One region of the Streptomyces platensis genome, then DNA from elsewhere that is predicted to be linked to it. Evidence: predicted binding sites of a transcription regulator. Region 1 holds the regulator's gene; the other holds the start of a gene.

Region 1 (15,779 bases):
CTCCTCGTCGGGCGGGAAGACGCCGCCCTTGAGTTTGAAGGAGGTGAAGCCGTGGGTGTCGGCGAACCGGCGGGCCTGGGCGACGACACCGGCGGGGTCGAGCGCCGCGCCCCAGTCGTCGGGTTCGCCGCGGCCGCCGGGGTGTTGGGCCCAGCGGTAGAAGAGGTAGGCGCTGAACTCCACGCGGTCGCGGACCTTGCCGCCGAGCAGGGCGTGTACGGGGAGTCCGGTGGTCCGGCCCCAGGCGTCCAGGCAGGCGACCTCGAAGCCGGAGAGGACGGAGAGCCGCAGTTTTCCGGCGGTCCGCACGCCGCGGAGCCCGCCGACGTGCACGGCACCGGCGCCGGTCGCGGCCGGCGGGTCGCCGCACACCTCGGCGGCCAGCTCGGGCAGTCCGTTCAGATCCGTGACCGACCGGCCGGTCAGCGCACCGGCCAGCGGCTGGGCCAGGGCCAGGTAAGCGGTGTCCCCGTAGGTCTCGCCGAGCCCGGTGGCGCCGCCCTCGGTGGCCACCTCGATGATCAGCCGTGGAGTGTACGGCTGGTGGACGCCCTGCGTGTTCAGCAGCGGCGGATCGGCCACCAGGACCGGGGTGAGCCGGACCTCGGTGATGGTGAGGCCGTGCCGGGCATCGGTCATCCAGAAGCTCCTACGGGCCGAGGGCTGTTCTCATATGTAGATGACGTCTACAGAGGGAGTGGGAGGTTAGGGATCCCGCACGGTGACCGTCAATACGCGCACCGCGGTCAGCTTTTACCAAGGGTTGAATCTGCGCGCGTAGATACGGATGTGAGGCTCTGTTAGACCTACGGGGTCCGCTCATGTCTCCCGGAGGAGCCGCGCATGCCCCGTACCGCCCGTTTCCGCCCCGCCCTCTCCCGCAGGGCCCGCCTCGGCGCCACCACGGTCGCCGCCCTCGTCGCCGGCACCGCCGTCTTCGGCATCGGCCAGGCCACCGCCGAACACTCCGTACCGCGCACCGACAAGGAGATCCCGAACCTCACGCAGGTGCAGGACAAGATCAAGGCGTACTACGGCGACACGGTGACGGCGGACGGCGAGCACTACGCCTCCCCGCGCAGCAACTACGCACATCAGGTCCGCGGCATCGAGGCCAAGGCCCGCACCTATCTGTCGAAGGCCCTCGCGCGGCACGACCGGACGGGCAAGGCCAAGCCGGCCATCGTGCTCGACATCGACGACACCACCCTGCTCACCTACAACTACGAGCTCCAGGTCGGCTTCCACTTCACCGAGGAGAGCCAGGACAAGTACCTGGCCCACACCGACATGGACCCGGTCTTCGGCATGGACCGGCTGGTCAACTGGGCGCACGACAAGGGCGCCGAGGTCTTCTTCCTCACCGGCCGCAAGGAGGCGCAGCGCGCCTGGAGCGTCCGCAACCTCAAGAACGTCGGTTACGGCATGCCTCTGGACCGGCGGCACGTCTACCTGAAGGACAAGGAGCACCCGCCGGCCTACCTGCCCTGCGGCTCCACCTGCACGACGATCGAGTACAAGTCGGGCACCCGCAAGCACATCGAGTCCCTCGGCTTCAACATCGTCGCCAGCTTCGGGGACCAGTACAGCGATCTGCGCGGCGGTGCCGCGGACCGGACGTTCAAGATGCCCAACCCGATGTACTACCTGCCGTAGGCGGCGGCTCGCGGGTCCGGTCCCACGGGGGCCGGACCGGGCGGGCCGGGCGGCGTCACGCCCCGGCCCGCCGCCCTCAGCTCCGCTTGGGCAGCGGCACCCGCGACAGGTCCCGGGCGATGGTCAGTTCGCCGCTGTACCCCGCCGCGCGGGCCTGCCGCTCGAACTCCGTGGGGTCGTCGTAGCGCTGCGAGAAGTGCGTCAGCACGAGATGCCGCACGCCGGCCTGTGCGGCCACCTCCGCGGCCTGCCCGGCGGTCAGATGACCGTGGTCCACGGCCAGCTGGACGTCCTCATCCAGGAACGTCGACTCGATGACGAGCATGTCCGCCCCCTCGGCGAGCGCATGGACGCCGGGGCACAGCCGGGTGTCCATGACGAACGCGAACCGCTGGCCCCGCCGCCACTCGCTCACCTCGTCGAGGGTGACGCCGTTCAGCTCGCCGAGCTGCTTGAGCCGCCCGACGTCCGGCCCGGCGATACCGTGCTCCGCCAGCCGGTCCGGCAGCATCCTGCGGGTGTCCGGTTCGACGAGGCGGTAGCCGTACGACTCGACCGGGTGGGAGAGCTTGCGCGCCTCCAGGACGTACGCCGGCGAGCGCTCCAGCTCACCGTCGACGGCGACCGGCCGCTGGACCAGCCGGACCGTCTCCCGGTAGGCGGTGGCATAGCGCAGCCGGTCGAAGAAGTGCTGCCCGCTGGCCGGGTAGTGGGCGGTGACCGGGTGCGGCACCCGGTCGAGGTTGATCCGCTGGATCACACCGGCCAGGCCGAGCGAGTGGTCACCGTGGAAGTGCGTGATGCAGATCCGGTTCAGGTCGTGCGCGGCGACCCCGGCCCGCAGCATCTGGCGCTGGGTGCCCTCGCCGGGGTCGAAGAGCAGCCCCTGGCCGTCCCAGCGCAGCAGATAGCCGTTGTGGTTGCGGTGCCGGGTGGGGACCTGGCTGGCGGTGCCGAGGACCACCAATTCACGTACGGACACGGTCGGCTATCCGGGAGGCCACTGGAGGCCGCGGCCGCCGAGCACGTGCAGGTGGGCGTGGAAGACGGTCTGGCCCGCGCCCGCGCCGGTGTTGAAGACGACCCGGTAGCCCCGGTCCTCCACCTTCTCCTCGGCGGCGACCTCCCGGGATTCCCGCAGTATGTCGGCGATGATCTGCGGCTCGGCGGCGGCGAGGGCCGCGGCGTCCTGGTAGTGCACCTTGGGGATGATCAGGACATGGGTCGGCGCCTGGGGGTTGATGTCGCGGAAGGCGACCGTGGTCTCCGTCTCCCGGACGATGGTCGCCGGCACCTCCCTCGCCACGATCTTGCAGAACAGGCAGTCGGCCTGCGGTTCTCCCGCCACGGGTGGCTCCTCCCAGGTCATCCGTCCGGCGCACGGTGCGCACGGCCTCGGATGCTACCGGGCGGGCCGCACCGGAGCCTCCACCCGGCCCCCGCCGCGCGGCCGCGGATCGGCCGGGCCCGGCCCCGCGGCGGGCACGCCCACGGATCGGCCGGGCACCGGGCCGCCGGGTCATTAAGCTGGGCGGTGATCCCTTTCGCCCACAACCGGGAGTTCTGCACCATGGCAACCACGCGCACCGCCAAGACCCACTGGGAAGGCAACCTCCTGGAGGGCAAGGGCACCGTCGCCCTGGAGTCCTCCAAGGTCGGTACGTACGACGTGAACTGGCCCGCCCGCGCGGAGCAGCCCAACGGCGTCACCAGCCCCGAGGAGCTGATCGCGGCGGCCCACTCCTCCTGCTACTCGATGGCCTTCTCGCACGGCCTGGCCGGCAAGGGGTACACCGTCGAGGCCCTGGACACCCAGGCCGATGTCACCTTCCAGCCCGGCGAGGGCATCACCGGCATCGCCCTGACCGTCAAGGCGCGCGTCCCCGGCCTGTCCGAGGAGGACTTCCAGGCGGCGGCCCAGGACGCCAAGGCCAACTGCCCGGTGAGCCAGGCGCTGGCGGGCGTCAAGAACATCACGCTGGCGGCCGAGCTGATCTGACGGGACGGCCGGCCGGACCGGTCCTCCGAGTGTGAACGGCGGTGCGCCGGACGGCCCCTGAGGGTGCGTCCGGCGCACCGCCGCGTTGTCAGTGGGCTGTGCCACGATCTTCGTGCTGCGGAAGGGCCCGGTGCCGTTCCGCGGACCGCCGCACGCCCGCCCCGCGAAGGGACTCCCGCACGTGAACCACCGCTCCGCCACCCAGCTCCGTCTGGCCCTGCGGCTCGCCGCGCCGGACACCGCCGATGCGCTCGCCGAGCGGCTGCGCCCGGAGCTGCTGGCCGCCCTGTCCGACCGGTTCGGGCTGCCGGAGGAGATGGTGGAGACCCTGACCGGGCCGGACGGCACGGCGCTGCGGGCCGCGCTGGACGCCGATCCCGGGGCGTTCTTGCTGCGGGCGGCGGAGACCGGCGATCCGGTGATCGCCCGCGCGGTGTGGCGGGCGCGCTACCGCATCGCTGCGGACCGGACCAGGCGCGCGAGGGACCTGCCGGAGCTGCTGCCGGCGATTCTGCGCGCCGCCGACACCACGGACCCGCGCTGGGAGGCCGAGGACGGTCTCCTCCCGCTGCTCCAGGAGGAGGCCACCCGCATTGAGCTGCTTCCCGCCCTGACCGGCCCGTTCCCCCAGCTGATTTCCTTCACCCTGGTCCAGGTGGCCCGGTTCCTCCCGATGCCGGTCGCCCTCGACGCCTGTATTGCCCTGGTGCAACTCGTCGGCGATGAAGTGCTGTCGGCGGTCGTCGACGGTGTCGAGCGGATCGAGGACTTCGACCTCGGGCGCCCGGAGCTGCTGGACCTGATGCGGGAGGCCGCGGCCGACGACGACCCGGAGTCCTTCCTGAGGGAGCGGCGGCCGGCCGGTGAATGGACCGACCCCGCCGCGCTGCGGGCCCTGATGATGCTCCGTGAGGGCATCCACCCGGGTCCCCGGCCCGACGCACTGGACTGGGAGCTGGTCCGCCGCGAGCACGCCCGCCTGCCCTTCGGGACCGAGCCGTCGCACGGCTACGGCCGCCACAACGGCAACCGCCTGTTGCAGCTCACCCGGTGGGAAGGCTGCCCGGACGACCTCGTCATGGAGTGCTTCCGCGCCGGCCCCTGGACCACCGCGCGGGTCGCCGCCGAGCTGCCGTTCGAGGCGCTGGTGGGGCCCGAGGCGGCGGCCGGCAAGGTGCCTTTCGACGACGCCCTCGGGCGCGGTCTCCGTACGGGCCGGCTGCCGGTGGACCGCCTGCTGGCGGAGGTGACACCGGCGGTGGAGGTGCTGAGCGCGCTGCCGTACGACCACGAGCCGACCCGTAAGGCCCTCGCCGGGCTGCTGGACCGGCTCGGCACGGACCCGGTCAACTGGCTGACCTGCTACGCGCGGATGGGCCGGGCCCGGGGCAGCGTCGCCGAGCTCATCGACGACGCCGCCTCGACCGCCTCCCGCCAGAAGCGCAACACGAGCTGGCCACGCCCCCTGGAGGCGGTGTTCCCGGCCACTCCTCCCGAGGCGTCCCGCGCCGCGTTCCTGCACCTGTTCCAGTGCGCTTCCGAAGAGGCCCAGATCGCCGTCGTCCCGCACTTCGACGCCCGCGCCGTGCAGCACCTCCTGGTATACGGCGATCCCGCGCCGGCCGTTCGGGAGGCGGTCATCGCCGCCCACGGAGTGGCGGCACAGGCCGCCCAGGCCGCCACCCCGTCCCTCTCCCCCGAGAGGCTGGCGTACCTCTTCGACCTCGACGAACCCCAGGTGGACGCCAACCTGTTCTTCCACTGCCGCATCGACCAGCAGGAACGGGTGCGGATGCTCGCCGGGCGGCTGCGCGGCGGCGGCACCCGCCCCGTACCCGACGAACTGCTCCATGTCCTGCGGGAGACCAACCTCGGCCACTACCGTCACTGGCTCATCGCCGGCCTGGACTCCGGCGACCTGGGCGTGGCACGCACGCTCGTCGGGCGGCTGAAGCTGCGGATACCCGCGGCCCGGCTGCGGCTCCTGGTGGCCGTATGGCAGCGCGGCGGCCCCGACGCGGTCCGCGAGATCCTGGCGCTGGACCGGCTCCCGGTCACCCTCCGCCGGCAGACCGAGAAGCTCCTCGATCTCCCGGACGGCCTGGACCGGCTGCGCGCCCGCCTGGCCGCCGAGGAGGACCCGGAGAAACTGCTGGAGTTCCTCAACAAGGCGCCGGGCTACGACGGCAGCCAGCTGCACAAACTCACCGGCGAGGGCATCCCGCTCCCCTGGCCTGACCTGATCGCGGCGTACCGCTCCGGCAGCCTGGCCCCCGGCGCGGCCCAGGACCTCGCGGAACGCACGGACTGCCCACGCGAACTACTGCTGGCCCTCCTGCCGAACACCCCGGAAGTGGACCGCTACAGCACCGCCTGGCCCCAACTCGCCCTCCGGAACGGCACGCTCACCCCGGAAGACATCCTGACCCACGCCGCCCCCGCACGCCGGGCCCTGTCCCACCTCCGCCACGCCCTCAACTCCGCAGAGCAAAAGCCCGACCGCCAGCAACTCCACACACAAGCAGCCACACTGACCGCCGAACACCTGGGCACCGACCCCGAAGCCTGGGCCGTAGCTCTCCAACTACTCCCGACCTTCGCCGGCACCCTCCCAGAACTGTGCGCAACAGCAGCCGCGATCACACGCCCAACAGCCTGACCCCGGACAGCAGCCACTTCTCTGCCCACAACCCACCGGCGGCACCGAACCACCCACCCCCCCACCGGCCTTCTTCCCACCCCTCAACGGGAGGGGACGGGCCGGAGCGGGTGGGGGTTTCCGGACGTAAAGCGAAGCAGTCCGGAAACCCCCACCCGCTCCGGCCCGTCACCGCACCCCGACAGCCCCGCGCAGCGGACAAGGCCCGCCGCAGGCGCAACGGCGAGGGCACCGCGGCAGCGGGCCACAAACGGCGAGCAACACCCACGGCGGGAAAGCCGAAAACGTGGGGCAAAAGCAAAGCGCAGCGGACCGCTCAGGCCCACCGCCCCGTACGCCCCAACAGCAGCGCGACGGCCGCCGTCCCGGCCGTAGAGGTGCGCAGCACGCTCGCCCCCAGCCGGTAGGGCCTGGCGCCCGCCTCGGCGAAGGCGGTGAGCTCCTCCGGGGAGACACCCCCTTCCGGGCCGACGACGAGCACGATCCGGCCCTCGGCGGGGAGTTCGGCGGTGGCGAGCGGCGCGCTGCCCTCCTCGTGGAGGACGGCCGCGAAGTCGGCGTCGGCGAGCAGCGCGGCCACCTGCTTGGTCGTCAGCGGGTCGGCGACCTCGGGGAAGGTCAGCCGGCGCGACTGCTTGCCGGCCTCGCGGGCGGTGGCCCGCCATTTGCCCAGCGCCTTGGCGGCCCGCTCGCCCTTCCACTGGGTGACGCAACGCGCCGCCGGCCAGGGCACGATGGCGTCCACCCCGGTCTCGGTCATCGTCTCGACGGCCAGCTCCCCGCGGTCGCCCTTGGGGAGCGCCTGGACGACGGTGATCGTGGGGCTCGGCGGGTCCTCGGTGCGCAGTGCGGTGACCGCGACGGTGAGCCGGTCCTTGCCCTCGACGGCGGCGACCGTGCCGTAGGCGCCGGTGCCGTGACCGTCCGTCAGGACGACCTCCTCGCCGGTCCGCAGCCGGCGCACCGACACCGCGTGCCGGCCCTCCGGACCGTCCAGCATCAGGGTGCCGCCGGCCCGTACGCCCGCGAGGGACTCGACGAGGAAGACCGGCGCGGTCATGACGCGCCGCCGGTGGCGGAGCGGTGCAACGCGGCGCGCGCGGCGTCCAGTTCGGCTGCCAGCACCTCCACCAGCTGCCGGGCGGGCAGCTCCCGTGCCAGCCGGTGGCCCTGCCCCGCCCACAGGTTCATGCCCTGGGCGTCGCCCGCCTTGGCGGCGGCCTTGCGCACGGTGGAGGTGAGGTAGTGGACGGCCGGGTAGGCGGCCGGTGCGTACGGGCCGTGCTCGCGCAGGAAGCGGTTGACCAGCCCGCGGGCCGGCCGTCCGGAGAACGCCCGGGTCAACTCCGTATGCGTGAACAGGGGGTTGGTCAGTGCCTGCTTGTGCAGCGGGTTGGCGCCCGACTCGGGGGTGGCGAGGAAGGCGGTGCCCAGCTGCGCCATGGTCGCCCCGGCGGCCAGCACCGCCGCGATCTGCGCCCCGCGCATCAGCCCGCCCGCGGCGATCATCGGAATCTGCACGGCCTCCCGGACCTGGCCGAGCGCCGCCAGCAGCCCCAGCCCCGCGCCGGTCCCGTCCGCATGCGGATCGTCCCGGTGGGTGCCCTGGTGGCCGCCGGCCTCCACGCCCTGCACGCACACCGCGTCCGCGCCCGACCACTGCGCGGCCTGTGCCTCGGCGGCGGTGGTGACCGTGACGACGGTGTACGTACCGACCTTGGCGAACGCGTCGAGGACGGCGCGCGAGGGGCAGCCGAAGGTGAAGGACACCACCGGCACCGGGTCCTCGCGCAGTATCGCGAGCTTGGCCTCGTAGCCGTCGTCGATGGGCCCGTCGGTGTCGCCGAGTTCGGTCTCGTACCAGGTGGCCTCACCGGCGAGCTGTTCGCGGTAGACCTCGACGACGGAGCCGTCGGCCAGGGAGGGCTGCGGCATGAAGAGGTTGACGCCGAAGGGCCGGTCGGTCAGCGACCGCAGCTGTTTGATCTCCTGGTACATCCCGTCGGCGGTTTTGTAGCCGGCGGCGAGGAAGCCGAGACCGCCGGCCGCACAGACGGCGGCGGCGAGCTCGGGTCCGGAGCCGCCTCCCGCCATTGGGGCCTGCACGATCGGGTAGCGGCAGAGATCGGTCGGTGCGGTGGGCATGAGCACATCGTGTCACGCCCACCGCACCGCCCCGAACAGGGGCGGTGGCTTCCACGGGGGCCCGGGGAACCTCCGCGGACCCCCGGGCCGACCTGGGCTATCGCCCGTTGAAAGCGTCCTTCAGCCGCGAGAAGAGACCCTGCTGCCCCGGCTGAAACTGCCCCGTGGGCCGCTCCTCACCGCGCAGCTTGGCCAGCCGCCGCAGCGCCTCCTCCTGCTCGGGTTCGAGCTTGGTGGGCGTCTGCACCTCGACATGGACGATGAGGTCGCCGCGGCCGCCGCCGCGCAGATGGGTCACCCCGCGCTGGTGCAGCGGGATCGACTGGCCGGACTGGGTACCGGGCCGGACGTCGATCTCCTCGACTCCGTCCAGCGTCTCCAGCGGGCACTTCGTGCCCAGCGCCGCCGCTGTCATCGGGATGGTGACCGTGCAGTGCAGATCGTCGCCGCGCCGCTGGAAGACCGGGTGCGGCAGCTCGTGGATCTCCACGTAGAGGTCACCGGCGGGGCCGCCGCCGGGGCCGACCTCGCCCTCGCCCGCGAGCTGGATGCGGGTGCCGTTGTCGACACCGGCCGGGATCTTGACGGTCAGGGTGCGGCGGGAACGGATCCGCCCGTCGCCCGCGCACTCGTGGCACGGCGTCGGGACGACCGTGCCGAAGCCCTGGCACTGCGGGCACGGCCGCGAGGTCATGACCTGGCCCAGGAACGACCGGGTGACCTGCGAGACCTCACCGCGGCCGCGGCACATGTCACAGGTCTGCGCCGAGGTACCCGGCGCCGCGCCCTCGCCGCTGCACGTCGTACAGACGACGGCGGTGTCGACCTGGATGTCCTTGGTCGTGCCGAAGGCCGCTTCGGTCAGCTCGATATCGAGCCGGATCATGGCGTCCTGGCCGCGGCGGGTGCGCGAGCGCGGCCCGCGCTGCGACGCGGTGCCGAAGAACGCGTCCATGATGTCGGAGAAGTTGCCGAAGCCCGCGCCGAAGCCGCCCGCGCCCTGGCCGCCGCCCGCCTGCGAGAGGGGGTCGCCGCCGAGGTCGTAGACCTGCTTCTTCTGCGGGTCCGAGAGCACCTCGTAAGCGGCGTTGATCTCCTTGAACCGCTCCTGGGTCTTCGGATCCGGGTTCACGTCCGGGTGCAGCTCGCGCGCCAGCCGGCGGAAGGCCTTCTTGATCTGATCCTGCGAGGCGTCGCGTCCGATACCGAGGACCGAGTAGTAATCCGTGGCCACTTACGACTCCGCGAGGATTTGTCCGACGTAACGTGCCACTGCGCGTACCGCTCCCATCGTTCCGGGGTAGTCCATGCGGGTCGGTCCGACCACGCCGAGTTTGGCGACTGCCTCGTCGCCCGAACCGTAGCCGACCGTGACGACCGATGTGGACGCCAGGCCTTCGTGGGCATTCTCATGCCCGATACGTACGGTCATGCCCGAGTCCTTGGCCTCCCCGAGCAGCTTGAGCATCACCACATGCTCCTCAAGGGCCTCCAGCACCGGCCGGATGGTCAGGGGGAAATCGTGCCCGAAGCGCGTGAGATTGGCGGTGCCGCCGATCATCAGCCGCTCTTCGGTCTCCTCCACCAGAGTTTCCAGCAACACCGACAGCACTGTCGAGACCGTGCCGCGGTCGTCCTGCTCGAAGGACTCCGGGAGATCCTGCACCAACTGCGGCACATCCGCGAACCGGCGCCCCACGACCCGGCTGTTGAGCCGGGCCCGCAGATCCGCCAGCGAGGTCTCGCCGAACGGTGCCTGGCAGTCGATGAGCCGCTGCTCGACCCGCCCGGTGTCCGTGATCAGCACCAGCATCAGCCGGGCCGGGGCCAGGGCCAGCAGCTCGACGTGCCGGACCGTGGACCGGGTCAGGGACGGGTACTGCACGACCGCGACCTGCCGGGTCAGCTGCGCCAGCAGCCGGACCGTGCGGCCCACGACGTCGTCGAGGTCGACGGCGCCGTCCAGGAAGTTCTGGATCGCCCGCCGCTCCGGGCTGGACAGCGGCTTCACACCGGCCAGCTTGTCGACGAACAGGCGGTAGCCCTTGTCGGTCGGGATGCGCCCGGCACTCGTGTGCGGCTGGGCGATGAAACCCTCGTCCTCCAGGGCGGCCATGTCGTTGCGGACGGTGGCCGGGGAGACGCCGAGCTGATGGCGTTCGGTCAGGGCCTTGGAGCCGACCGGCTCCTCCGTCCCGACATAGTCCTGGACGATGGCGCGCAGCACTTCGAGCCTGCGTTCACTGAGCATCCCGCGCACCTCCAGTCCGGCCGTCCGCCGTCTCGACTCTCCTGGCACTCACACGGGCCGAGTGCCAGACCTTGAGCCAGTGTACGGCCGAGTAGCACGGACACGGCAAGGGCGGCCGCACACAGCACCCGCCCGGTGACCGTGTTCGGCCGATCTGTCGGGCAACGCTATCGCGATGGCGCTAGCGTCTCGGTATGCAAACGTCTTGGGAAGAGGCCGGCTGGGAACAGCTCGGTGACGGTGTCGCCAGACGCCGGATGCCGGGCTGGGACGAGACGATCGGCGTGATCGCGGGCACCACCGGCGTCATGATCGTCGACACCGGCGCGACCCTGCGTGACGGCGCGGATCTGCGGCGGGCGATCCGCGGTGTGCTGGGCCGGGACGTGACGCATGTCGCGCTCACCCACCCGCATTTCGATCACGTCCTGGGCACCGCCGCGTTCGCGGGCGTCAAGGTCTTCGGCGCGGCCGGTCTCGGTGATCTGCTGCGCCGCGGCAAGGACGTGCTGCGGCACGACGCGATACGGCACGGCGTCGACCGCGACGCGGCCGCCGAGGCCGCCGATCTGCTGGTCGCCCCGCACCACCACGTCCACGACCAGCTGACCGTCGAGCTCGGCGACCGGCAGGTGCTGCTCGCCAATGTCGGCCCCGCGCACTCGACGCACGATCTCGCGGTGCTGGTACCGGGCCGGGGCGGGTCCCCGGAGATCGTCTTCTGCGGCGATCTGGTCGAGGAGTCCGGGGAACCCCAGGCGGGCCCGGACGCGCTGCCGCAGCGCTGGCCCGGCGCACTGGACCGGCTGCTGGCCCTCGGCGGCGAGGACGCACGGTATGTGCCCGGCCACGGCGCCGTGGTGGACGCAGCCTTCGTCCGCACCCAGCGTGCCGCCCTCGCCGCCCGCTTCGGCGTCGCCCCCTCCTGACCCCCGCCCGCTCACCCACGGACAGGCTCCACTCGATGCAGAACAGGCACTACAGCCCCGACCTCACCCCACCATGGAAGAAGCAGCGCCCGGCGCCCGAGGTGCCCGCCGATCCCGATCTGGTCGTCGAGGAGGTCACCTCGGGTTTCTGCGGCGCCGTGATCCGCTGCGAGAAGACCGCCCAGGGCCCGACGGTCACCCTGGAGGACCGCTTCGGCAAGCACCGCGTCTTCCCCATGGAGCCGCGCGGCTTCCTCCTGGAGGGGCGGGTGGTCACCCTCGTACGCCCCCAGGGCAGACCGGCCACCGCCACTCCGGCGCGTACGGCGTCCGGTTCCCTGGCCGTCCCCGGCGCCCGCGCACGGGTCGCCCGCGCCGGGCGCATTTACGTGGAGGGCCGGCACGACGCCGAGCTGGTGGAGCGGGTGTGGGGCGACGACCTGCGCATCGAGGGCGTCGTCGTGGAGTACCTGGAGGGCGTCGACGACCTCCCCGCGATCGTCCGCAGCTTCTCCCCCGGCCCGGACGCCCGCCTCGGCGTCCTCGTCGACCATCTCGTACCCGGCTCGAAGGAGTCCCGGATCGCGGCCGGGGTCACCGGTGACCACGCGCTGGTGGTGGGCCACCCGTACATCGACATCTGGGAGGCCGTGAAACCGTCCTCGGTCGGCATCCCGGCCTGGCCGACCGTCCCGCGCGGCCAGGACTGGAAGACGGGCGTCTGCCGGGCCCTGGGCTGGCCGGAGAACACGGGCGCCGCCTGGCAGCGGATCCTCTCCTGCGTGCGCTCCTACAAGGACCTGGAGCCGGCACTGCTGGGGCGGGTGGAGGAGCTGATCGACTTCGTCACGGCCGGCGGTGCGGCCTGACGTTGGGGAGGGTCCCGAATTCGCTGGTGTCGAGTACGACATCGAGCAGGTCCAACGGCACGGGATCGCCGAATTTATAGATCGACTGCGACTGGTAGTCGGCGTTCTCCCCGGTGCCGGTGGGCCCGGCGAGCAGGACACAGTGGGCCACGAGGGGATCGATGATCAAGTAGAGCGGAAGCCTGCTCGCCGCGTAGATCGAACGCTTGATGACGTAGTCATGATCAACGCTGGTCTTGGAGACAACCTCGACAACCATCTTGATCACCTCGGGCGGCATCATGCGCCCGGAGTCCGGTCCGGTTCCACGCTCCACCAGCACGAGATCCGGCTGGGGCTCACTGGACTCTTGATGAAGCGCGACATCCTGGGTTTGCAGGCGCCGCCACTTCTTCCGCGGAAATTGGTCGAGGACAGCTTCCACGATGTCGTTGTGGACCACGTCAGGCCCCGCCATCATCACGATGTTCCCCCGGAGGAGCTCGATCTTGACGCCCTCGGGAACCTCAAGGTTCTCGAAGAGCTCCGTCATCCGGCGTTCATCCACAGCGGTCATCTCCATGGCCTCCGTATCCCGTCGCCGTGTGTACGGCACAGGCTAGGAGCAGCCTAGGCGGGCCCGCGGACCCACCGCATCGGTTCACTCGTTCGAGGACAGCACGTTCTCAGTCCACCAGATCCCGCACCACCGCATCCGCCAGCAGCCGCCCCCGGAGGGTCAGTACCGCCCGGCCGGCCTCGTACGGAGCGGCTTCCAGGAGGCCGTCGGCCAGCGCCCGGGCCGCTGCCCGTGCGCCTGCCGGGGCGAGGATCTCCAGGGGGCAGCCGTCCGCCAGGCGCAGCTCCAGGAGGATGCGTTCGACGCGGCGGTCCTCGGCGGAGAGGAGCTCCCGGCCGGCGCCCGGGGAGCGGCCTTCGCTGAGGGCCTGGGCGTAGGCGCCGGGGTGTTTGACGTTCCACCAGCGGACGCCGCCGACGTGGCTGTGGGCGCCGGGGCCGGCGCCCCACCAGTCGGCGCCGGTCCAGTAGAGCTCGTTGTGGCGGCAGCGGGCGGCGTCGGTGGTGGCCCAGTTGGAGACCTCGTACCAGGTGAAACCGGCCGCGGCGAGGCGTTCTTCGGTGATCAGGTAGCGGTCGGCGTGCACATCGTCGTCGGTCATCGGGACCTCGCCGCGGCGGATCCGGCGGGCCAGCTGGGTGCCCTCCTCGACGATCAGGGCGTACGCGGAGACATGGTCGGGGCCGGCGCCGATCGCGGCGTCGAGGGAGGCGCGCCAGTCGTCGTCGGTTTCGCCGGGGGTGCCGTAGATCAGATCGAGGTTGACGTGGTCGAAGCCGGCGGCACGGGCCTCGGCGACACAGGCCTCGGGCCGGCCGGGGGTGTGCGTACGGTCGAGGATTTTCAGGACGTGCTGCCGGGCGCTCTGCATGCCGAAGGAGACCCGGTTGAAACCGCCCGCGCGCAGCTCGTCGAGGTAGCGGGGGTCGACGGACTCCGGGTTGGCCTCGGTGGTGATCTCCGCGCCGGGCGCGAGGCCGAATTCCTCGCGGATCGCGGCCAGCATCCGGCCGAGATCGGCGGCGGGCAGCAGGGTCGGGGTGCCGCCGCCGACGAAGACCGTCTCGACCGGGCGCGGGTCGTCGCCCAGCACCTTGCGGGCCAGCCGGATCTCGTCCACGACGGTGTCGGCGTAGTTGTCCCGGGAGGCCAGGGCGCCGCCGGAGCCGCGCAGCTCGCTCGCGGTGTAGGTGTTGAAGTCGCAGTAGCCGCAGCGGGTCGCGCAGTACGGCACATGCAGATAGAAGCCGAGGGGGCGCCCGGCGGCTCCGGCCGCGGTATGACCGGGCAGCGCCCCGTCCTCGGGCATCGGCTCACCATCAGGCAGTGCGGAAGGCATGGGAACCATTGTCCGTCATGGCGGGGCGATGCCGGTCCGATGCCGCTGTGCCTCAGGACACCCCGGGAGCCGAGGCCTGGAGGACCAGCAGGGCCAGGTCGTCGTCGGGCGGGGTGGGGCCGAAGGCGTGCACGGTGCGGCGGATGTGGTCCGCGAGGGCGGTGGCACCCAGGCCGGCGCCCGCGGCGAGGGCGGTGGCGAGGCCGTCCTCGTCGTCGAAGAGCCGCCGCCCCGAGCGCCGCTCGGTCACCCCGTCGGTGACGCACAGAAGCGTTTCCCCGGGGCAGAGGTCGAACGATTCGCTGACGTACGCCGCGTCCTCGACCACCCCCAGCAGCATCTGCGGCGCCGCGACGACCCGGACCGCGCCATCCGTGCCCAGCACCAGGGGCAGCGGGTGGCCGGCGCTGGCGAGGGTGCAGCGGGCGCCGCCGGAGCCGCCGGGGTACGGGACGATCTCGCCGTAGAGCAGGGACAGGAAGCGGGCCTGTTCGCCCTCCTCGCGGATCTCGACCGGCGCCTCCGCCCCGGCGCCGGCCGCCGCCACCGCCGCCGCGACCGCCGCGACCGAATCCGCGGCCTCCCGCGCCATGGTCTTGTTGAGCCGGTCGAGCACCGCCGCGACCCCGAAGCCGTCGCGGGCCAGCAGCCGCAGCACCGGCCGGGCCAGCCCGGTCACCGCGGCCGCCTCCGGGCCGCTGCCGCACACGTCGCCGAGCGCGAAGCACCAGCGGCCGTCCCCGGCGTCGAACAGGTCCCAGAAGTCGCCGCCCGCCCAGGCGCCCTCGCGCGGCTCGTAGACCACCGCCGACTCCACCCCGGGCACCCGCGCCCGCCCCCGGGGCAGCAGTCGGCGCTGAAGGACCTGGCTGATGCGCTCCTGGCGGCTGTAGGCGCGGGCGGTGGCGACCGCGCGGGCGACCCGGCGGCACAGGTCCTCGATCAGTGCGACCACCGCGTCGGGGAAGTGCGGCAGCCCGCCCCGGCCGAGCAGCAGGGTGCCGAACCGCCGGCCGCCGGCGACCAGGGGGCAGGCCAGTGCGGCGCCGCCGGGGCCGCAGCCGCCCGGTTCGTACGGCCAGGGCCAGGGCACGATGCCCGGTGCGCCGCCGGACGCGCCGCCGCCCGGAAGTTCCGGCGGCTGCTTCTCCAGCGCCGTGCGCAGCGCGTCGATCCGGCTCTCGCTGGTGTGCCAGACGCCGGCGAGCCGCTGCTCGTCACCGGCCTGGACGATCCCCCGGCCGGGTGCGCCGCTGTCGCTGTCGTAGAGCCACACCGCACACCACTCGGCGAGCCGGGGCACGATCAACTGGGCGGCGAGCGCGGCGACCTGGTCGGCGTCGAGCTGGCCGGAGAGCAGATCGGAGGCCTCG
Region 2 (15,779 bases), 940 kb from region 1:
CAGCGCGCGTGAGACATCGGCGAAGGAGGTCTGTATGCGCTGCCCGGTACGGGCCGAGTGCGCGGCGCATGCACTGGCCGTTCGTGAGCCGTACGGGGTGTGGGGCGGGCTGACGGAGGACGAGCGCGAGGAACTCATGGGCCGGGCCCGGCACCGGCTGGTCCCCGCCTCTTCCATGACCGGCCACCCGGGCGCCTCGGGCGCCTGACACCCCGGGAGCGGACCGCTCCTGAAGAAACGTTCCTGCAATGGCGGCCGAAGCCGAGACCCCGGACCGTCAGCGCCCCGCGGCGTCCACCAGCTTGTCGAGCGTCGCCTCGACGGCGGGGACCTGCGCCAGATCCGGCAGGGTGAGCGCGACGATCTCGCGGTGGACGGCAGGCTCCAGACGTACCGCCGTCGCCCCCTTGGGACGCACCGACGCGAGGGTGAGCTCCGGCAGCGCGGCGACTCCCAGACCGGCCCCGACCAGGCCGATGACCGCCGGATAGTCGTCCGTCGCGAAGTCGATCCGCGGGGTGAAGCCCGCGCTCTCACAGACCTCCACGAGATGCCTGCGGCAGCGGGGACAGCCCGCGATCCACGGTTCGTCGGCCAGCTCGGCGAAGCGCGCGACGCCCGCCTTCGCCAGCCGGTGGCCGGCCGGCACCAGCCCGACCAGCCGGTCCGCCAGGATCGGGCGCACCACCAGGTCGTCCCACTCCGCCCCGGCCGCCGGGTCCGCACCGCGCACCTCGGGGTAGCGGAAGGCCAGCGCGATCTCGCAGTCACCGTTGCGCAGCATCTCGATCGAGCGCGGCGGCTCGGCCTCGACCAGCGAGACCCGGGTGCCCGGATGCGCGGCGCGCATCGTCGCCAGGGCCGTCGGCACCAGCGTCGAGCTGCCGGAGGGGAACGACACCAGCCGCACCCGTCCTGCGCGCAGGCCCGCGATGGCGGCGATCTCCTCCTCGGCGGCGGTGAGCCCGGCCAGGATGCCGACCGCGTGCCGGACGAGCGCCTCACCCGCCTGGGTCAGCCGCATCTCACGGCCCGCGCGGACCAGCAGCGGGGTGCCGGCGGACTGTTCCAGCGCCTTCATCTGCTGGCTGACGGCCGGCTGGGTGCAGCCCAGTTCGCGCGCGGCGGCGGAGAACGAGCCGCTCCTGGCCACGGCGCGCAGCACACGGAGGTGACGGGCCTCGATCATGTTTCGAGCATAAGCGCCGCTTGGACCGGTCGGGAAAAATTGCGTCCTTGCTTTTGGGGCACACGGCTTCGGACATGCCTAACGTGGATCGAAGGCGCGCATGAGCTGGGGTGACGCCGGCGGAACCGGCCCCGGAGCACGTCGCACGACCGAACAACGGAGCACCGTATGAAGCTGCTGAGCGTGAATATGGGGCGGCCGACCCCGTGCCGGCACACCACCGCGGAGGGCGGTACGGGGATCGACAAGCGGCCCGTGGACGGGCCGGTGGCGGTGGCCGCGCCCGGCCCCAAGGGCGTCGGGGGCAGCGGGCTGGCCGGGGACGCGGTGGTCGACCTGCGCCATCACGGCGGCGACGACCAGGCCGTTTACGCCTACGCCCGGGAGGATCTGGACGCCTGGCAGCGGGAGCTGGGCCGCGAGCTGGCCAATGGGGTCTTCGGCGAGAACCTCACCACGTGGGGCGTCGAGGTCACCGGCGCCCGTATCGGCGAGTGCTGGCGGGTGGGTCCGCGGCTGCTGCTGGAGGTGACCTCACCGCGGATTCCGTGCCGGACGTTCCACGCGTGGCTCGGCGAACGCGGCTGGATCAGGCGGTTCACCCAGGCCGCGGTGCCCGGCGCGTATCTGCGGGTGATCGAGCCGGGCGAGATCCGGGCCGGGGACGCCGTCGAGGTGGTGCACCGGCCGGCTCACGAGGTGACGATCGGGCTGATGTTCCAGGCCCTGACGACCCGGCGGGAGCTGCTGCCGCGGCTGCTGGAGGCAGATGCGGCGCTGCCGGAGGAGGCGCGGCAGAAGGCGCGGAAGTATGCGGAGCGGGCGGCGGTTTGAGCGGCCCCGCCGGGCCCGGGACGGTGGAGCCCGGAGCGGGCGGCAAAGGATCTGCTTCCGGTGGGCCGTGGGGCGGCCGCGCCACCGGGGGTTGGGGCTCAGGCGTCGTGCCCGGGGCGGATAGCGTGCCCGTATGACGACTGCATTGATCACGGGAGCGACGGCGGGCATCGGGGCGGCGTTCGCCCGGCGGCTCGCGAGCGACGGCCACAGCGTGGTGCTGGTGGCCCGCGACGAGAAGCGACTGCACGAGCAGGCCACCGAGTTGCACGACCGGCACGGCATCGAGGCGGAGGTGCTGAGCGCCGATCTGGCCACCGAGGAGGGCATCGCGGCCGTCGAGGCCCGGCTCTCGGACCCCAAGCACCCGGTGGACCTGCTGGTGAACAACGCCGGTTTCGGCAACAAGGGCGAGTACCTCGAAGTCTCGATGGCCGACGAGCTGACGATGCTCAAGGTGCACTGTGAGGCGGTGCTGCGGCTGACCACCGCCGGGGTGCGCGGGATGCGGGACCGGCGGCGCGGCGCGGTGGTCAATGTGGCGTCGGTGGCGGCGTTCGTACCGCGGGGCACCTACGGCGCGAGCAAGGCCTGGGTCGTGCAGTTCACCCAGGGCGCGGCGCGCGATCTGGCGGGCAGCGGCGTGCGGTTGATGGCGCTGTGCCCGGGATTCGTACGGACCGAGTTCCACGAGCGCGCCGGGATGGGGACGGACAACATCCCCGGGTGGATGTGGCTGGACGCGGACAAGCTGGTCGACGCCGCGATGAAGGACCTGACGCGGGGGAAGTCGCTGTCCATTCCGGATCCGCGCTACAAGGCGCTCATGGGCGCGGTGAAGCTGGCGCCCCGTGGCGTGCTGGGGGGCCTGACGTCCCGTACCGGCCGTAAATACGGGCCCCGCTGACGCCGGGTCACCCGGCCCGTTGCCGAGGGCGGCGCCGGGGTGGTGCCATGGCCGTGGCGCGCGGGGCGGGGCGGTGGGGTGCCGGGACGGTGCACCCACGGGTCCGTCCCCCGCGGAACGGCACAGGACGCACAACGACGTGGACCGGCCGGCGGCGCGCGCGGGACGAGCGAAGCGCGACGGCGGACGACCGCGAAGGAGGTCCGTTCAGCACTATGCACCCCACCTCTGACAGTCCCCCAGGACCTGCGGAAACGCCACCGGTCCGGCCCGGTCTGCTGCTGTCGATGGGGCCGGGCGTGGCCGGCCGGCTCCTCGCCGCCCGCCACCACACCCGCCTCGCGGCGCTGGCCCGTACGGACCCGCACCTGGTCGCCCACGATCTGGCCGACCCCACCCCCGAGGTCGCCGCCGCCCTCGCCGGCGCCGAGGTGCTGCTCACCTGCTGGGGCGCGCCACCGCTCACCGACCGGGTGCTGGCCGCGGCCCCCCGGCTGCGGGCCGTCGTGCACGCCGCCGGATCGGTCAAGCACCACCTCACCGACGCCTGCTGGGACCGCGGTATCGCCGTCAGTTCGGCCGCCGCCGCCAACGCCCTCCCGGTCGCCGAATACACCCTCGCCGCGATCCTCTTCGCCAACAAGCGCGTGCTGCACGCCGCCCACCGCTACCGCGGTCTGCGCGCGCCCCACGACTGGCCGGGCGAACTCGCCGGGGCGGGCAACTACCGCCGCACCGTCGGCGTCATCGGCGCCTCCCGCATCGGCCGCCGCGTCATCGAGCTGCTGCGCCCGTTCGACCTGCGCGTTCTGCTGTACGACCCGTATGTGGAGGCCGCCGAGGCCACCCGGCTGGGCGCGGCCCCGGTTCCGCTCGACGCGCTCTGCGCCGACAGCGACATCGTCACCGTGCACGCCCCGCAGCTGCCCGCCACCCGCCATCTGCTCGGCGCCCGGCAGCTGGCCCTGATGCCGGACGGCGCGACCCTGGTCAACACCGCCCGCGGCGCACTGGTCGACGAGGCGGCCCTGCTGCCCGAGCTGGTCACCGGCCGGCTGCACGCGGTCCTCGACGTCACCGAGCCCGACCTCCCGCGCCCCGGCTCGCCGTTGTACGACCTGCCGAACGTGCTGCTGACCCCGCATGTGGCGGGTTCGCTGGGCACCGAGCTCCACCGCCTGGCCGACCACGCCCTCGACGAACTCGAACGCTACGGCCAAGGCCGCCCGTTCCTCGCCCCCGTACGGCGGGAGGAGCTGCACCACTCGGCGTGAACCGGGCCCGTCGGCGGGGAGTCCGGCGGCCATGGCCCCGCCCGCCCGCCGAAAACCCGAAGACCCGGCCCCCGCCAAGGCGGGAACCGGGTCTCGGGTGAAGCAGTCCGACGCGGCGCGTCAGCCGGTGCGACGGCTCACGTCAGTGCGCGCCAGCTCGCGTCAGTGCGCGTGGCCGTGACCGTGACCGGCCTCCGGCTCCTCCTCGGCGGGCTTCTCGACGACCAGGGTCTCGGTCGTCAGCAGCAGCGAGGCGATCGACGCGGCGTTCTCCAGGGCGGAGCGGGTGACCTTGACCGGGTCGATGACGCCGGCCTTGACCAGGTCGCCGTACTCGCCGGTGGCGGCGTTGAAGCCGTTGCCCTTGTCCTGCTCGGCGACCTTCGCGGTGATGACGTAGCCCTCGAGGCCGGCGTTCTCCGCGATCCAGCGCAGCGGCTCGACGACGGCGCGGCGGACGACGGCGACACCGGTGGCCTCGTCGCCCTCCTTGCCGAGGGAGCCCTCCAGCACCTTGGCGGCGTGGACCAGCGCGGAGCCACCACCGGAGACGATGCCCTCCTCGACCGCGGCGCGGGTCGCGGAGATGGCGTCCTCCAGACGGTGCTTCTTCTCCTTGAGCTCGACCTCGGTGGCCGCACCCACGCGGATGACGCAGACGCCACCGGCGAGCTTGGCGAGGCGCTCCTGGAGCTTCTCGCGGTCCCAGTCCGAGTCGGTGGACTCGATCTCGGCCTTGATCTGGGCCACGCGGCCGGTGACGTCCTCGGACTTGCCGCCACCGTCGACGATGGTGGTGTCGTCCTTGGTGACGGTCACCCGGCGGGCGGTGCCGAGCACGTCCAGACCGGCCTGGTCGAGCTTGAGGCCGACCTCTTCGGCGATGACGGTGGCACCGGTGAGGGTGGCCATGTCGCCGAGCATCGCCTTGCGGCGGTCACCGAAGCCGGGGGCCTTGACGGCCACGGCGTTGAAGGTGCCACGGATCTTGTTCACGACCAGGGTCGACAGGGCCTCGCCCTCGACGTCCTCGGCGATGATCAGCAGCGGCTTGGAGGCACCGGCCTGGATGACCTTCTCCAGCAGCGGCAGCAGGTCCTGGATCGAGGAGATCTTGCCCTGGTGGATCAGGATGTACGGGTCCTCGAGGACGGCCTCCATACGCTCCTGGTCGGTGACCATGTACGGCGAGAGGTAGCCCTTGTCGAAGGCCATGCCCTCGGTGAAGTCCAGCTCCAGACCGAAGGTGTTGGACTCCTCGACGGTGATGACACCGTCCTTGCCGACCTTGTCCATCGCCTCGGCGATGAGCTCGCCGACCTGCTTGTCCTGCGCGGACAGACCGGCCACGGCGGCGATGTCGGACTTGTCGTCGATCGGACGGGCGGTCGCGAGAAGCTCGTCGGAGACGGCCTTGACGGCGGCGTCGATGCCCTTCTTCAGGGCGGCGGGGGAGGCGCCGGCGGCGACGTTGCGCAGACCCTCGCGGACCAGCGCCTGGGCCAGCACGGTGGCGGTGGTGGTGCCGTCACCCGCGATGTCGTTGGTCTTGGTCGCCACCTCCTTGACGAGCTGGGCGCCGAGGTTCTCGTACGGGTCGTCGACCTCGACCTCACGGGCGATGGTGACGCCGTCGTTGGTGATGGTCGGCGCGCCGAACTTCTTGTCGATGACGACGTTGCGGCCCTTGGGGCCGATGGTCACCTTGACGGTGTCGGCAAGCTTGTTGACGCCGCGCTCAAGGGCGCGACGGGCGTCCTCGTCGAACTTCAGGATCTTCGCCATGGGTTGCTTCAAGTCCTCTCATTGCGATCCTCGGCCACGACGTGGGGACCGCTGTCGCTCAAACGAACTGCGCCCCTGCCCCGGGTTGATTAGACGCGGGAACCAGGGGCGCAGATCACGGCAAAACTGGGTGACTTACTTCTCGACGATCGCGAGAACGTCGCGAGCCGAGAGAACGAGGTAGTCCTCGTTGTTGTACTTCACCTCGGTGCCGCCGTACTTGCTGTAGAGCACGACGTCGCCGACCTTCACGTCGAGCTCGACGCGCTTGCCGTCCTCGACCCGGCCCGGGCCCACGGCCAGGACGACGCCCTCCTGGGGCTTCTCCTTGGCGGTGTCCGGAATGACCAGGCCCGAGGCCGTGGTCTGCTCGGCGTCGAGCGGCTGGACCACAATGCGGTCCTCAAGCGGCTTGATGGCAACCTTGGAGCTGGTGGTCGTCACGATCCGACCTCCCCCTTCGGAGATCTCACGGGGTTAACTGTCTGAGGTGGCGACCAGGTGGATCCGTCGTCGCGGGTGCCGGACCTGCCCGTCGCTGTGTCTGGCACTCCCCACTGGAGAGTGCCAACGCCGAGACTATGACGCGGTTAGCACTCGGTCAAGCGGAGTGCCAGCGCGGCGGGGAGCTCTTCCCGCCTCGCCGGTTGACCGGCCGTGCCGGGGCCCGGTTTCCCGGCGACCCGGCTTCGGCGATCATGGCCATCTACAGCGGGGGCGGGGCGGGTTACGAGGCAGGCAGCTTCCCGCCAAATCGGACATGCCTTCCCCTTCCTCGCAACCACGCCCTCGGCTGCCCCGTCTCTTTCCTCGACTGACGGGCCGACGAACCGGGCCCGCACCCGGCCGGCCGGCGGCCCCGACAAGATGGCGGAGGAATAGCCGTGCGTGCACCGACCAGAGTTCCCCGGAAGGCCCGGGTGCCGGAGCGGGATGTCGAGCGCACCATGACGTTCGCCGCGCTCGCCCAGGCACCGGACCGGCGGAGAACCGAGGCACGGCTGCTCGTCCTCGTCGTCCTGATCACGGTCTTCGGCTACACCTACACCGGTCTGTCGATGGGCGGCCTGCGCCCCGGCGGACTGGCCGTCTTCACCGCCGGCATGCTGTTCATGACGCTGGTCCCGCATCTGGTCCTGCGCCGCTACGCGCCCCGCGCCGATCCGCTGATCCTGCCGCTGGCCACCCTGCTGACCGGAATCGGCCTGGTGCTGCTGCACCGCCTCGACCTCACCTACGCACAGACGCCCCGGCTGAAAACCGCCCAGGCGGCCAACGGCCAGCTGCTGTGGACGGTGATCGGGGTGATGGTCTGCCTCGCCATCCTGCTGCTGCTGCGCGATCACCGCATCCTCCAGCGCTACATCTATCTGACGATGGTGATCGCGCTGGTCCTGCTGATGGCACCGGCCTTCTTCGGCGCCGATATGTACGGCGCCAAGCGCTGGATCCTGCTGGGGCCGCTGTCGTTGCAGCCCGGCGAGTTCGTGAAGATCATGATCTCGGTGTTCTTCGCGGGCTATCTCACCGTCAACCGCGACGCCCTCGCACTGGCCGGCCGCCGCGTCATGGGCATCCAGCTGCCCCCGGGACGGCAGCTCGCGCCGATCTTCACGATCTGGGCGATCAGCCTGCTGGTGCTGATCTTCGAACGCGACCTGGGCACCTCGCTGATCTTCTTCGGCGTCTTCGTGATCATGCTCTACATGGCCACCGACCGCACCAGTTGGGTGGTGTGCGGCCTGCTGATGGCCACGGTCGGCGCGGCCGTGGTCGGCTCCCTCGAACCACATGTCCACGGCCGGGTCACCGCCTGGCTCGACCCGATGCGGGCCTTCACCAAGGAGGGCCAGGCCGAGCACATGTCCAACCAGCTCGCCGAGGCCCTGCTCAGCTTCGGCAGCGGCGGCATCAGCGGCAGCGGCCTCGGCCAGGGCCACCCCGAACTGATCGGCTTCGCCGGCAACAGCGACTTCATCCTCACCACCGTCGGCGAGGAGCTGGGCCTGGCCGGGGTCATGGCCGTGATCATGCTCTACGTACTGCTGGCCCAGCGCGGCCTCCGCGTCGGCCTGAGCGCCCGCGACCCCTTCGGCAAGCTCCTGGCCGTCGGCCTCTCCGGCGCGCTCCTCCTCCAGGTCTTCGTCGTCTCCGGCGGCGTCACCGGCCTCATCCCCCTCACGGGCAAGGCCCTCCCCTTCCTCGCCAAGGGGGGCTCCTCGTTGGTCGCCAACTGGGTCATGGTGGCGCTTTTGCTGCGCATCAGCGACCGTGCGCAAAGGCGGCGTGAGCCGCTTTAATTCCCACGTTTTCGGCCGTCCCGCCGTCTGGGACCTCGCCGTTGCGCCTGCGGCGAGCGGTGCCGCTGCGCGGGGCTGTCGGGTGCGGTGACGGGCCTGCACGGGTGGGGGTTTCCGGACTGCTTCGCTTTACGTCCGGAAACCCCCACCCGCGCAGACCCGTCCCCTCCCGTTGGAGGGTGGGAAAGACGGTCGGTGGGGGTGCATGTCGGTGGTCCGGTGCGCCTCGCCGATCGCAGTGAACTGGCTACGAATGGCCAGCCCCCACCCACCTGCACTCACTCCCCCAACGGGAGGGGACGGGCCGGAGGGGCCGGTGTGTGGGACGTAAAGCGAAGCAGTCCCACACACCGGCCCCGGAGGTCCGTCACCGCACCCACAAACCACCTGGCCCGCCGCAGGCGCAACGGCGAGAAACCCCCACGGCGAGAAAGCCGAAAACGTGGGGAGACAATGACACCGTGAATGACGGAGACACTTTCGCCGACCTCCTCACCCCCGAGGGGCAGGCCCTGCTGGCCGAGCTGCGGGACCACGACCCGGCGGATGAGCTGGCGGCAGCCACCCGGTTGCGGCGGGAGCACCCCGCGGCGCTGGTTTCCGCCGCGCTCGGGCAGGCGCGGTTGCGACAGCGGGCGGTGGCGAAGTTCGGGGCGGACGCCTGGCGGATGTACTTCACGCCGAACGGGGTGGAGCAGTCCACCCGCGCCACGGTGGCGGCGCACCGCGCGACCCGGCTCGCCGCGCTGGGCGTGCGTACGCTGGCCGATCTGTGCTGCGGTATCGGCGGGGACGCGATCGCCCTGGCGCGCGCCGGGATCCGGGTGCTGGCCGTAGACCGTGACCCGCTGGCCTGTGCGGCGGCGCGGGCCAACGCGGAGGCGCTGGGGCTCGCGGAGTGGATCGAAGTGCGCTGTGCGGATGTGACGGAGGTGGACACCGCCGGGTACGACGCGGTGTTCGTCGATCCGGCGCGGCGCAGCAAGGCGCGGGGTGGCCGGATTTTTGACCCCGAGGCCTACTCGCCGCCGCTGTCCTGGGCCGTCGAGGCGGCCCGTAAGGCACCGGTCGCGGCGCTGAAGATCGCGCCGGGGGTGCCGCACGAGGCGCTGCCCGAGGACGCCGAGACGGAATGGATCTCGGACGGGGGCGACGTCAAGGAAGCCGTGGTGTGGTTCGGCGCGGCGGGGGACGGGGCGGACCGCATCACGTCCGGCGGCCGCCGGGCCACGCTGCTGCCGGCCGGCGACTCACTGCTGGGCGCGGGGCTGCCGGACCCCGAGCCGGGCCCGGTCGGCGACTGGCTGTACGAGCCGGACGGGGCGGTGATCCGGGCCCATCTGGTCGCGGATGTCGCGGAGCAGCTCGACGGCCGGCTGATCGATCCGACCATCGCGTACATCACCGCGGACCGGCTGACGGCCACGCCGTACGCGACGGCCTATGCGATCACCGATGTGCTGCCGTTCCACGTCAAGAAGCTCAAGGCGCTGCTGCGGGAGCGCGGGGTCGGGATCGCGGTGATCAAGAAGCGGGGCTCCGCGGTGGAGCCCGAGGAGCTGCGCAAGAAGCTGAAGCTCGGCGGCGGCCGCACGTCCTGCACGATCTTCCTCACCCGGGTCGCCGGCGCCCCCACCATGCTGTTGGGGCACCCGGCCACGGACCCGGTCACGCCAGGTCGGTGAGGTCCTCGGCGTAGATCTGGGAGAGCGGCTGCGGGCCGATGTACTGCTGGCAGGTGCACTGGCCGGCCTCGTACTGCACCGGCTTGTGGTCGGCGTCCCAGGCGACCGCCATCTCCACCCGCTCATGACACTTGCCCTTTTTGTCATGCTTGGCGAGGTGGTGGGTACACCCGCACACCGGCTCCGGTGGCTTCTGGGCGGCGGCCAGCTCCTGCCGCTGTTGGCGGGCGGTCTCCAGGCGCTCCATCTTGCGTTCGTGCCGGGTGCGCAGCGCGGTGCGGGCGGTGTCGGCGACCTTCGCGAAGCCGCCCGCCATGAAGAAGATGAAGACCCACCAGAACCAGTCCACAGCCTGCCGCCTCCCCACTCGCACGCTCGGTGCCCCAGTCAGGGTAAGACCTCGGGCCGGACAGCGGGCCGGGGGCGGCGTAAGGACTCGCAGAAGGACAAAGCGAGTCCTCGCCGGGCCTCAGGAGTAGAGGTTGTGCTTGCTCATCTCGTGGACGTGGTCATGGTCGTGGGAGTGGGAGTGCGCGTGGGCGGCGTCCTCGGGGACCTCGCCGGGCACATGCGGCTCGGTGACCGGGAGGGACGAGTCCGCGGAGAGGTCCCAGGCGGAGGCCGGCCGGTTGCGGGCCACCATCTCCGCGCCCAGGGCCGCGACCATCGCACCGTTGTCGGTGCACAGCTTGGGCCGCGGCACCCGCAGGGTGATGCCGGCGTCCTCGCAGCGGCGCTGGGCCATCGCCCGCAGCCGGGAGTTGGCCGCGACCCCGCCGCCGATCATCAGGTGGTCCACACCGTTGTCCTTGCAGGCCCGGACGGCCTTACGGGTCAGCACGTCCACCACGGCCTCCTGGAACGACGCCGAGACATCCGCCACCGGCACCTCCTCGCCGGCCGCCCGCTTGGCCTCGATCCAGCGGGCCACCGCCGTCTTCAGGCCGGAGAAGGAGAAGTCGTAGACCGGGTCGCGGGGGCCGGTCAGCCCGCGCGGGAAGCGGATCGCGTCGGGGTTGCCCTCGCGGGCGTAGCGGTCGATGACCGGACCGCCCGGGAAGCCGAGGTGCAGCACCCGTGCGATCTTGTCGAACGCCTCGCCGGCGGCGTCGTCGATGGTCGAGCCGAGCGGACGCACATCGGAGGTGATGTCGGGGGCGAGGAGGAGGGAGGAGTGACCGCCGGAGACCAGCAGGGCCATGGTCGGCTCGGGCAGCGGGCCGTGTTCCAGCTGGTCGACGCAGATGTGCGAGGCGAGGTGGTTGACGCCGTAGAGCGGCTTGCCGAGGGCGTAGGCGTACGCCTTGGCGGCCGAGACGCCGACCAGCAGCGCACCGGCCAGGCCCGGTCCCGCGGTGACCGCGATCCCGTCCAGGTCGGAGGCCGCGACCCCGGCGTCCTTCAGGGCGCGCTGGATGGTGGGGACCATCGCCTCCAGGTGGGCGCGGGAGGCCACCTCCGGCACCACGCCGCCGAAGCGGGCGTGCTCGTCGACGCTGGAGGCGACCGCGTCGGCCAGCAGGGTGTGGCCGCGGACGATGCCGACACCGGTCTCGTCGCAGGAGGTCTCGATGCCGAGGACGAGCGGTCCGCCGCGTGAGTCAGCCATGGTTCTCAAGTTCCTTGTACGGAGGGTGCTTCGGAGGAGGTCTGGGTGGTGCGGCGCATCACCAGGGCGTCGTGGTTGCCGGGCTGGTAGTAGCCGCGGCGGAAACCGATCGGCTCGAAGCCGAAGCGCTCGTAGAGGCGCTGGGCGCGGAGGTTGTCGACCCGTACCTCCAGCAGCACCTCGTGGCATTCGAAGTCCGTTGCCGCGTGCAGGAGTTCGGTCAGCAGCCGGGCGCCGAGGCCGCTGCCCCACTGGTCGCGGGCGGTGGCGATGGTCTGGATGTCGCCGGTGCCGTCGACGGCGGCCAGCCCGCCGTAGCCGACCAGCCGGCAGTCCTGCTCGGCGACGAGATACCGGCGGGTGGCGGACGGGCCGCGGGCGTGCGCCAGCTCGGACCAGAACATGCCCGGCGACCAGGCGTCCTCGGGGAACAGCTCGCGCTCCAGCTCCAGCACCGGCGCCAGGTCCCACCAGCGCATCTCGCGCAGCACGGCCGCGGGCCGGGCGTCGTCGCCGCGCCGGGGGTCTCCCGGCACAGCGTCTGCGGGAGGCGCCGGGGTGCGGGGTTCGGACGACGGGCGGGAACTCACCGGGGAGTGACCACCTTGTAGTTGGCGGGGACCTGGGCGTCCGGACGCCGCAGATACAGCGGCTGCGGCGGCAGCAGCTCCTCCCCCGCGGCGAGCTTCAGCGCGGCCAGGCCGGCCAGCGCGCCGGCGGACTGGTGCTCGGGCGCCTCGCGCCGTACGCCGGTGAAGACCGTGTCGTAGAGCACCGCACCCGCGCCCACGGCCGGGACGCCGGCCATCTGGTCGGCGAGGTCAGCGGGACGGTCGACGGCCGGGTCGGTCAGCCTTGTGCGGGCATCGGCGTAGCGCGCCCAGTAGACCTCTTTGCGGCGGGCGTCGGTGGCCACGACGAAGGGCTCGGTCAGTCCGGAGGCGTGGGCGAGGCCGTCCAGCGTGCACAGACCGTGCACGGGCACGCCGAGCACGGCCCCGAAGGTGGCGGCGGTCACCAGGCCGACGCGCAGCCCCGTGTACGGGCCCGGGCCCACGCCGACCACGATGTCGCTGACCGCGTCGAGCTTCTGCCCGGCCTCGGCCAGCACCCGGTCGACGGCGGGCAGCAGCAGTTCGCCGTGCCGGCGCGCGTCCACCTGGCGGGACTCGGCGAGAACGCGGGTGCCGTCATGGAGCGCGACGGTGACGGCGGGGGTGGCGGTGTCAAGAGCTAGCAGCAGCACGTCCTTAAGACTACGGCTCGACGGGTGGTTCCCGTTCCCGGTGCTACCGTCGCCCCCGTAGCCCAGCAGCAAGCAGCCCGGCCTCCAGGCCCGGGACTCCCGGCCGGCGGCAGGGAGAGGGAGGAAAGGTGGCACAGCGGTGCCCGGTAAGAGCAGCACGATCGTCACCGCACTGACCACGGCGGCCCTGGTCGTGGTCGGAGTCCTCGGCTACCAGGCCGCGGCGTCCGCCCCGGACACCCTCACCCGGGCCCGCGGCGACGGCCGGCACAGCACCCCCGAGAAGCACCCGGCCCAGCAGGGCAAGAAGCACAAGACCCCGGCTCCGGCCCCGGTCCCGGCGGCGTCCGGCAAGGGCCAGCGGATCGTGTACTCGCTCGGCGCCAAGCGGGTCTGGCTGGTCACCGCGCAGGACAAGGCGCTGCGGACGTTCACGGTCGCGCCGAGCGCCGTCAGCCCGCCGCCGGGGTCCTACGCGGTCGCCTCGCGGTCGGTCAGCGTCACCGGCTCGGACGGGATCGCGATCGAGCACGTGGTGCGGTTCGCCAGTGTCAGCGGGGTCACGGTCGGCTTCAGCGCCGCTGTGGACGGCTCGCGGCCCGACCCGGGTACGGGGAAGAAGACCGGCGGAATCCGTGAGTCGCGTGCGGACGGCAAGGCCATGTGGGACTTCGCGCCCACCGGCACCAAGGTCGTCGTCGTCTCCTGACCGCGCGGCGCCCGGTCGGTCCGCTCTTCGCCCCTATGGGCTACGCCGCGTCGCGGCCTCCGGTGGACGCCGGCTCCTCGGACTCCTCCGCCGCCGGCTCCGCGGGCTTGTCCTGACGGGCCTCCTCGGCGGCGTCGGGGGGTGTGGAGACCGCGCTGGCCGCGGCGCACGCCGCCAGCAGCTCGTTCATCGTCGGCGTCTCGCGGGTGGCGCGCCCGGCCGCCGCGACGGGGCCGCCCTCGCGGCCGTCAGACGGGGGGAAGGGCTGGTGGGCCGACATGGACGCCTCCCGGGGCTCCTGGGGCAAGCGACAGAAGCTAGGCTGGCTACTTAGGCTGACCTAACTGGGGTCTCCACCCATGTCACCACGCCCGGTACCAGGTGCGCAACATCTTACCGACGGCTTGTCGGAAACTACCGGGCGCCCGGCCGGATCCAGGGCCGGGCCGAGGCGCGGCGGCGGCCGTCCCGCCCCGCCGTCAGCAGGTCTCCAGCGCCAGCAGCCCGGCGTCCGCCCAGCGCGCGCCGAAGCCGGTGACCGTCACCTCACGCACATCGTCCGCGTCGGCCTCCAGGGCCGCCGGGCCGTCGTCCCCCACGGCACGGCCGATGACCACATGCAGCCGGTCGTCGGACAGCTCCTCGACCTTGCCCTCGCCCCACTCCACGACCACCACCGACTCCGGCAGCGAGACATCGAGGTCCAGGTCCTCCATCTCGTCCAGCCCGCCGCCGAGCCGGTAGGCGTCGACATGCACCAGCGGGGGGCCGCCGGCCAGCGAGGGGTGGACCCGGGCGATGACAAAGGTGGGAGAGGTGACGGCGCCGCGCACGCCCAGGCCCTCGCCCAGGCCGCGGGTCAGCGTCGTCTTGCCGGCCCCCAGCTCACCGGTGAGCAGTACCAGGTCGCCGGGGCGCAGCAGTGGGGCCAGGCGGCGGCCCAACTCCTGCATCTGTTCGGGGGACTTGACGGTGATGTGCGCCATCGCGCCGGTGGTGCTCATGCCGCAAATGGTACGGCCTGCCCCTCTCCCGACCACCACCCCTCATCGACACCGCTGCGCGGTGGCGGCCTTGCCCCGCACCTCCCCGACCACGCCGCTGTGGCCGGAGGCCCGCGGCCACGGCCTGCCGGGTGGCCGGAGCCCCCGGCAGGCCAGGCGCTCAGGCGCGGGCGTGCCGGGAGCTGCGGGCCGCCGCGCCGGCCCGTTCCACCAGGGACACCAGATGCTCATTGACCAGCTCGGGCCGCTCCAGCATCACCAGATGGCCGGCGCCGGGGACACAGACCAGCTCCGCGTCGGGCAGCACCTCGGCGATCGCCTGGCTGTGGTCGGCCGGGGTGATCAGATCGCTCTCCCCGGCGAGCACCAGCGCGGGCACCGCGTCGTACGCGACCAGCGCCTCGGTCTTGTCATGCACCGCGAACGCCGGGAAGAACTCGGCGACCACATCGATCGGGGTCGCCTCGATCAGCCGCTCGCCGAACCGCGCGATACCCGGGTCCACCTTCTCCGGCGTCCCGAACGAGTAGCGCTTGATCAGCCCCGCGAAGAGGTCGGCGGTGGCCCGCCGCCCGCGCTCGACGATCTCGCGCTGCCAGCCCAGCGCCCTCAGCACGCCCGGCGCGAGCCAGTGGAAGGCCTTGACGCCCATGGACGGCAGCCCGAAGCCGACCTCGCTGAGCCGGCCCGCGGACGTGCCGATCAGGGCCACCCCGACCACCCGCTCCGCGACGTACTCGGGGAACTGATCGGCCAGCGCCATCACCGTCATCCCGCCCATGGAGTGCCCGACCAGCACGATCGGCCCCTCGGGCACCGCGGCGTCCAGCACCGCCTTCAGGTCCCGGCCCAGCAGGTCGATGGTGACCGGTTCCGTGCCGTCGATCTGGCTGTGGCCGCGCGAGGAGCGGCCGTGGCTGCGCTGGTCCCAGTGGACGGTGCGTACCGCGCCGCGCAGCGCGGAGCGCTGGAAGTGCCAGGAGTCCTGGCTGAGGCAGTAGCCGTGGCTGAAGACGACCGTGGGGGCCGTGCCACGCCGGCCCAGCGCCGCCGACAGCCGCTTGCGCAGACCGCCCTGGGCCTCCTGCGCGGCCCGCGCCTCCTTGCCGCGCACCGGCTTGGCGGACCGGTCGGCCTTGCTGCCCTTGCCGTTCCTGACCTTGCCCGGGTGGTCGTCCTTCTCCGGCCGGCCCGTCTCCACGCCCGGCTCGTCGACCTCGTAATACAGCTCGGTGCC

The links. Region 1 encodes HrcA, which represses chaperone genes, less so after heat shock. Its sites were predicted from a motif close to TTNGCACTCNGNNNNNCNGAGTGCNAA; they were not measured.
Region 2: groES (co-chaperone GroES) is a predicted target of HrcA. The motif match lies at 6,580-6,606, and genes of this name have one in related genera.

The regions. Positions count from the first base shown of each region.
Region 1 covers NZ_CP023691.1:2,974,220-2,989,998, forward strand. The annotation lists gene CP981_RS13100 (enolase C-terminal domain-like protein) at 1-639, opposite strand, end outside; gene CP981_RS13105 (HAD family acid phosphatase) at 844-1,656, shown strand; gene CP981_RS13110 (ribonuclease Z) at 1,733-2,638, opposite strand; gene CP981_RS13115 (histidine triad nucleotide-binding protein) at 2,645-3,004, opposite strand; gene CP981_RS13120 (OsmC family protein) at 3,227-3,655, shown strand; gene CP981_RS13125 (formyl transferase) at 3,837-6,314, shown strand; gene CP981_RS13130 (16S rRNA (uracil(1498)-N(3))-methyltransferase) at 6,631-7,374, opposite strand; gene CP981_RS13135 (nitronate monooxygenase) at 7,371-8,459, opposite strand; gene dnaJ (molecular chaperone DnaJ) at 8,557-9,693, opposite strand; gene hrcA (heat-inducible transcriptional repressor HrcA) at 9,694-10,710, opposite strand; gene CP981_RS13150 (MBL fold metallo-hydrolase) at 10,905-11,639, shown strand; gene CP981_RS13155 (DUF3097 domain-containing protein) at 11,675-12,508, shown strand; gene CP981_RS13160 (Uma2 family endonuclease) at 12,486-13,064, opposite strand; gene hemW (radical SAM family heme chaperone HemW) at 13,174-14,406, opposite strand; gene CP981_RS13170 (SpoIIE family protein phosphatase) at 14,459-15,779, opposite strand, start outside.
Region 2 covers NZ_CP023691.1:3,917,199-3,932,977, forward strand. The annotation lists gene CP981_RS17080 (WhiB family transcriptional regulator) at 1-208, shown strand, start outside; gene CP981_RS17085 (LysR family transcriptional regulator) at 278-1,189, opposite strand; gene CP981_RS17090 (MOSC domain-containing protein) at 1,358-2,023, shown strand; gene CP981_RS17095 (SDR family NAD(P)-dependent oxidoreductase) at 2,157-2,930, shown strand; gene CP981_RS17100 (hydroxyacid dehydrogenase) at 3,146-4,204, shown strand; gene groL (chaperonin GroEL) at 4,367-5,989, opposite strand; gene groES (co-chaperone GroES) at 6,125-6,433, opposite strand; gene CP981_RS17115 (FtsW/RodA/SpoVE family cell cycle protein) at 6,937-8,289, shown strand; gene CP981_RS17120 (THUMP-like domain-containing protein) at 8,751-9,974, shown strand; gene CP981_RS17125 (hypothetical protein) at 9,958-10,323, opposite strand; gene tsaD (tRNA (adenosine(37)-N6)-threonylcarbamoyltransferase complex transferase subunit TsaD) at 10,444-11,583, opposite strand; gene rimI (ribosomal protein S18-alanine N-acetyltransferase) at 11,589-12,062, opposite strand; gene tsaB (tRNA (adenosine(37)-N6)-threonylcarbamoyltransferase complex dimerization subunit type 1 TsaB) at 12,170-12,829, opposite strand; gene CP981_RS17145 (hypothetical protein) at 12,969-13,538, shown strand; gene CP981_RS17150 (hypothetical protein) at 13,579-13,818, opposite strand; gene tsaE (tRNA (adenosine(37)-N6)-threonylcarbamoyltransferase complex ATPase subunit type 1 TsaE) at 14,018-14,542, opposite strand; gene CP981_RS17160 (alpha/beta fold hydrolase) at 14,703-15,779, opposite strand, start outside.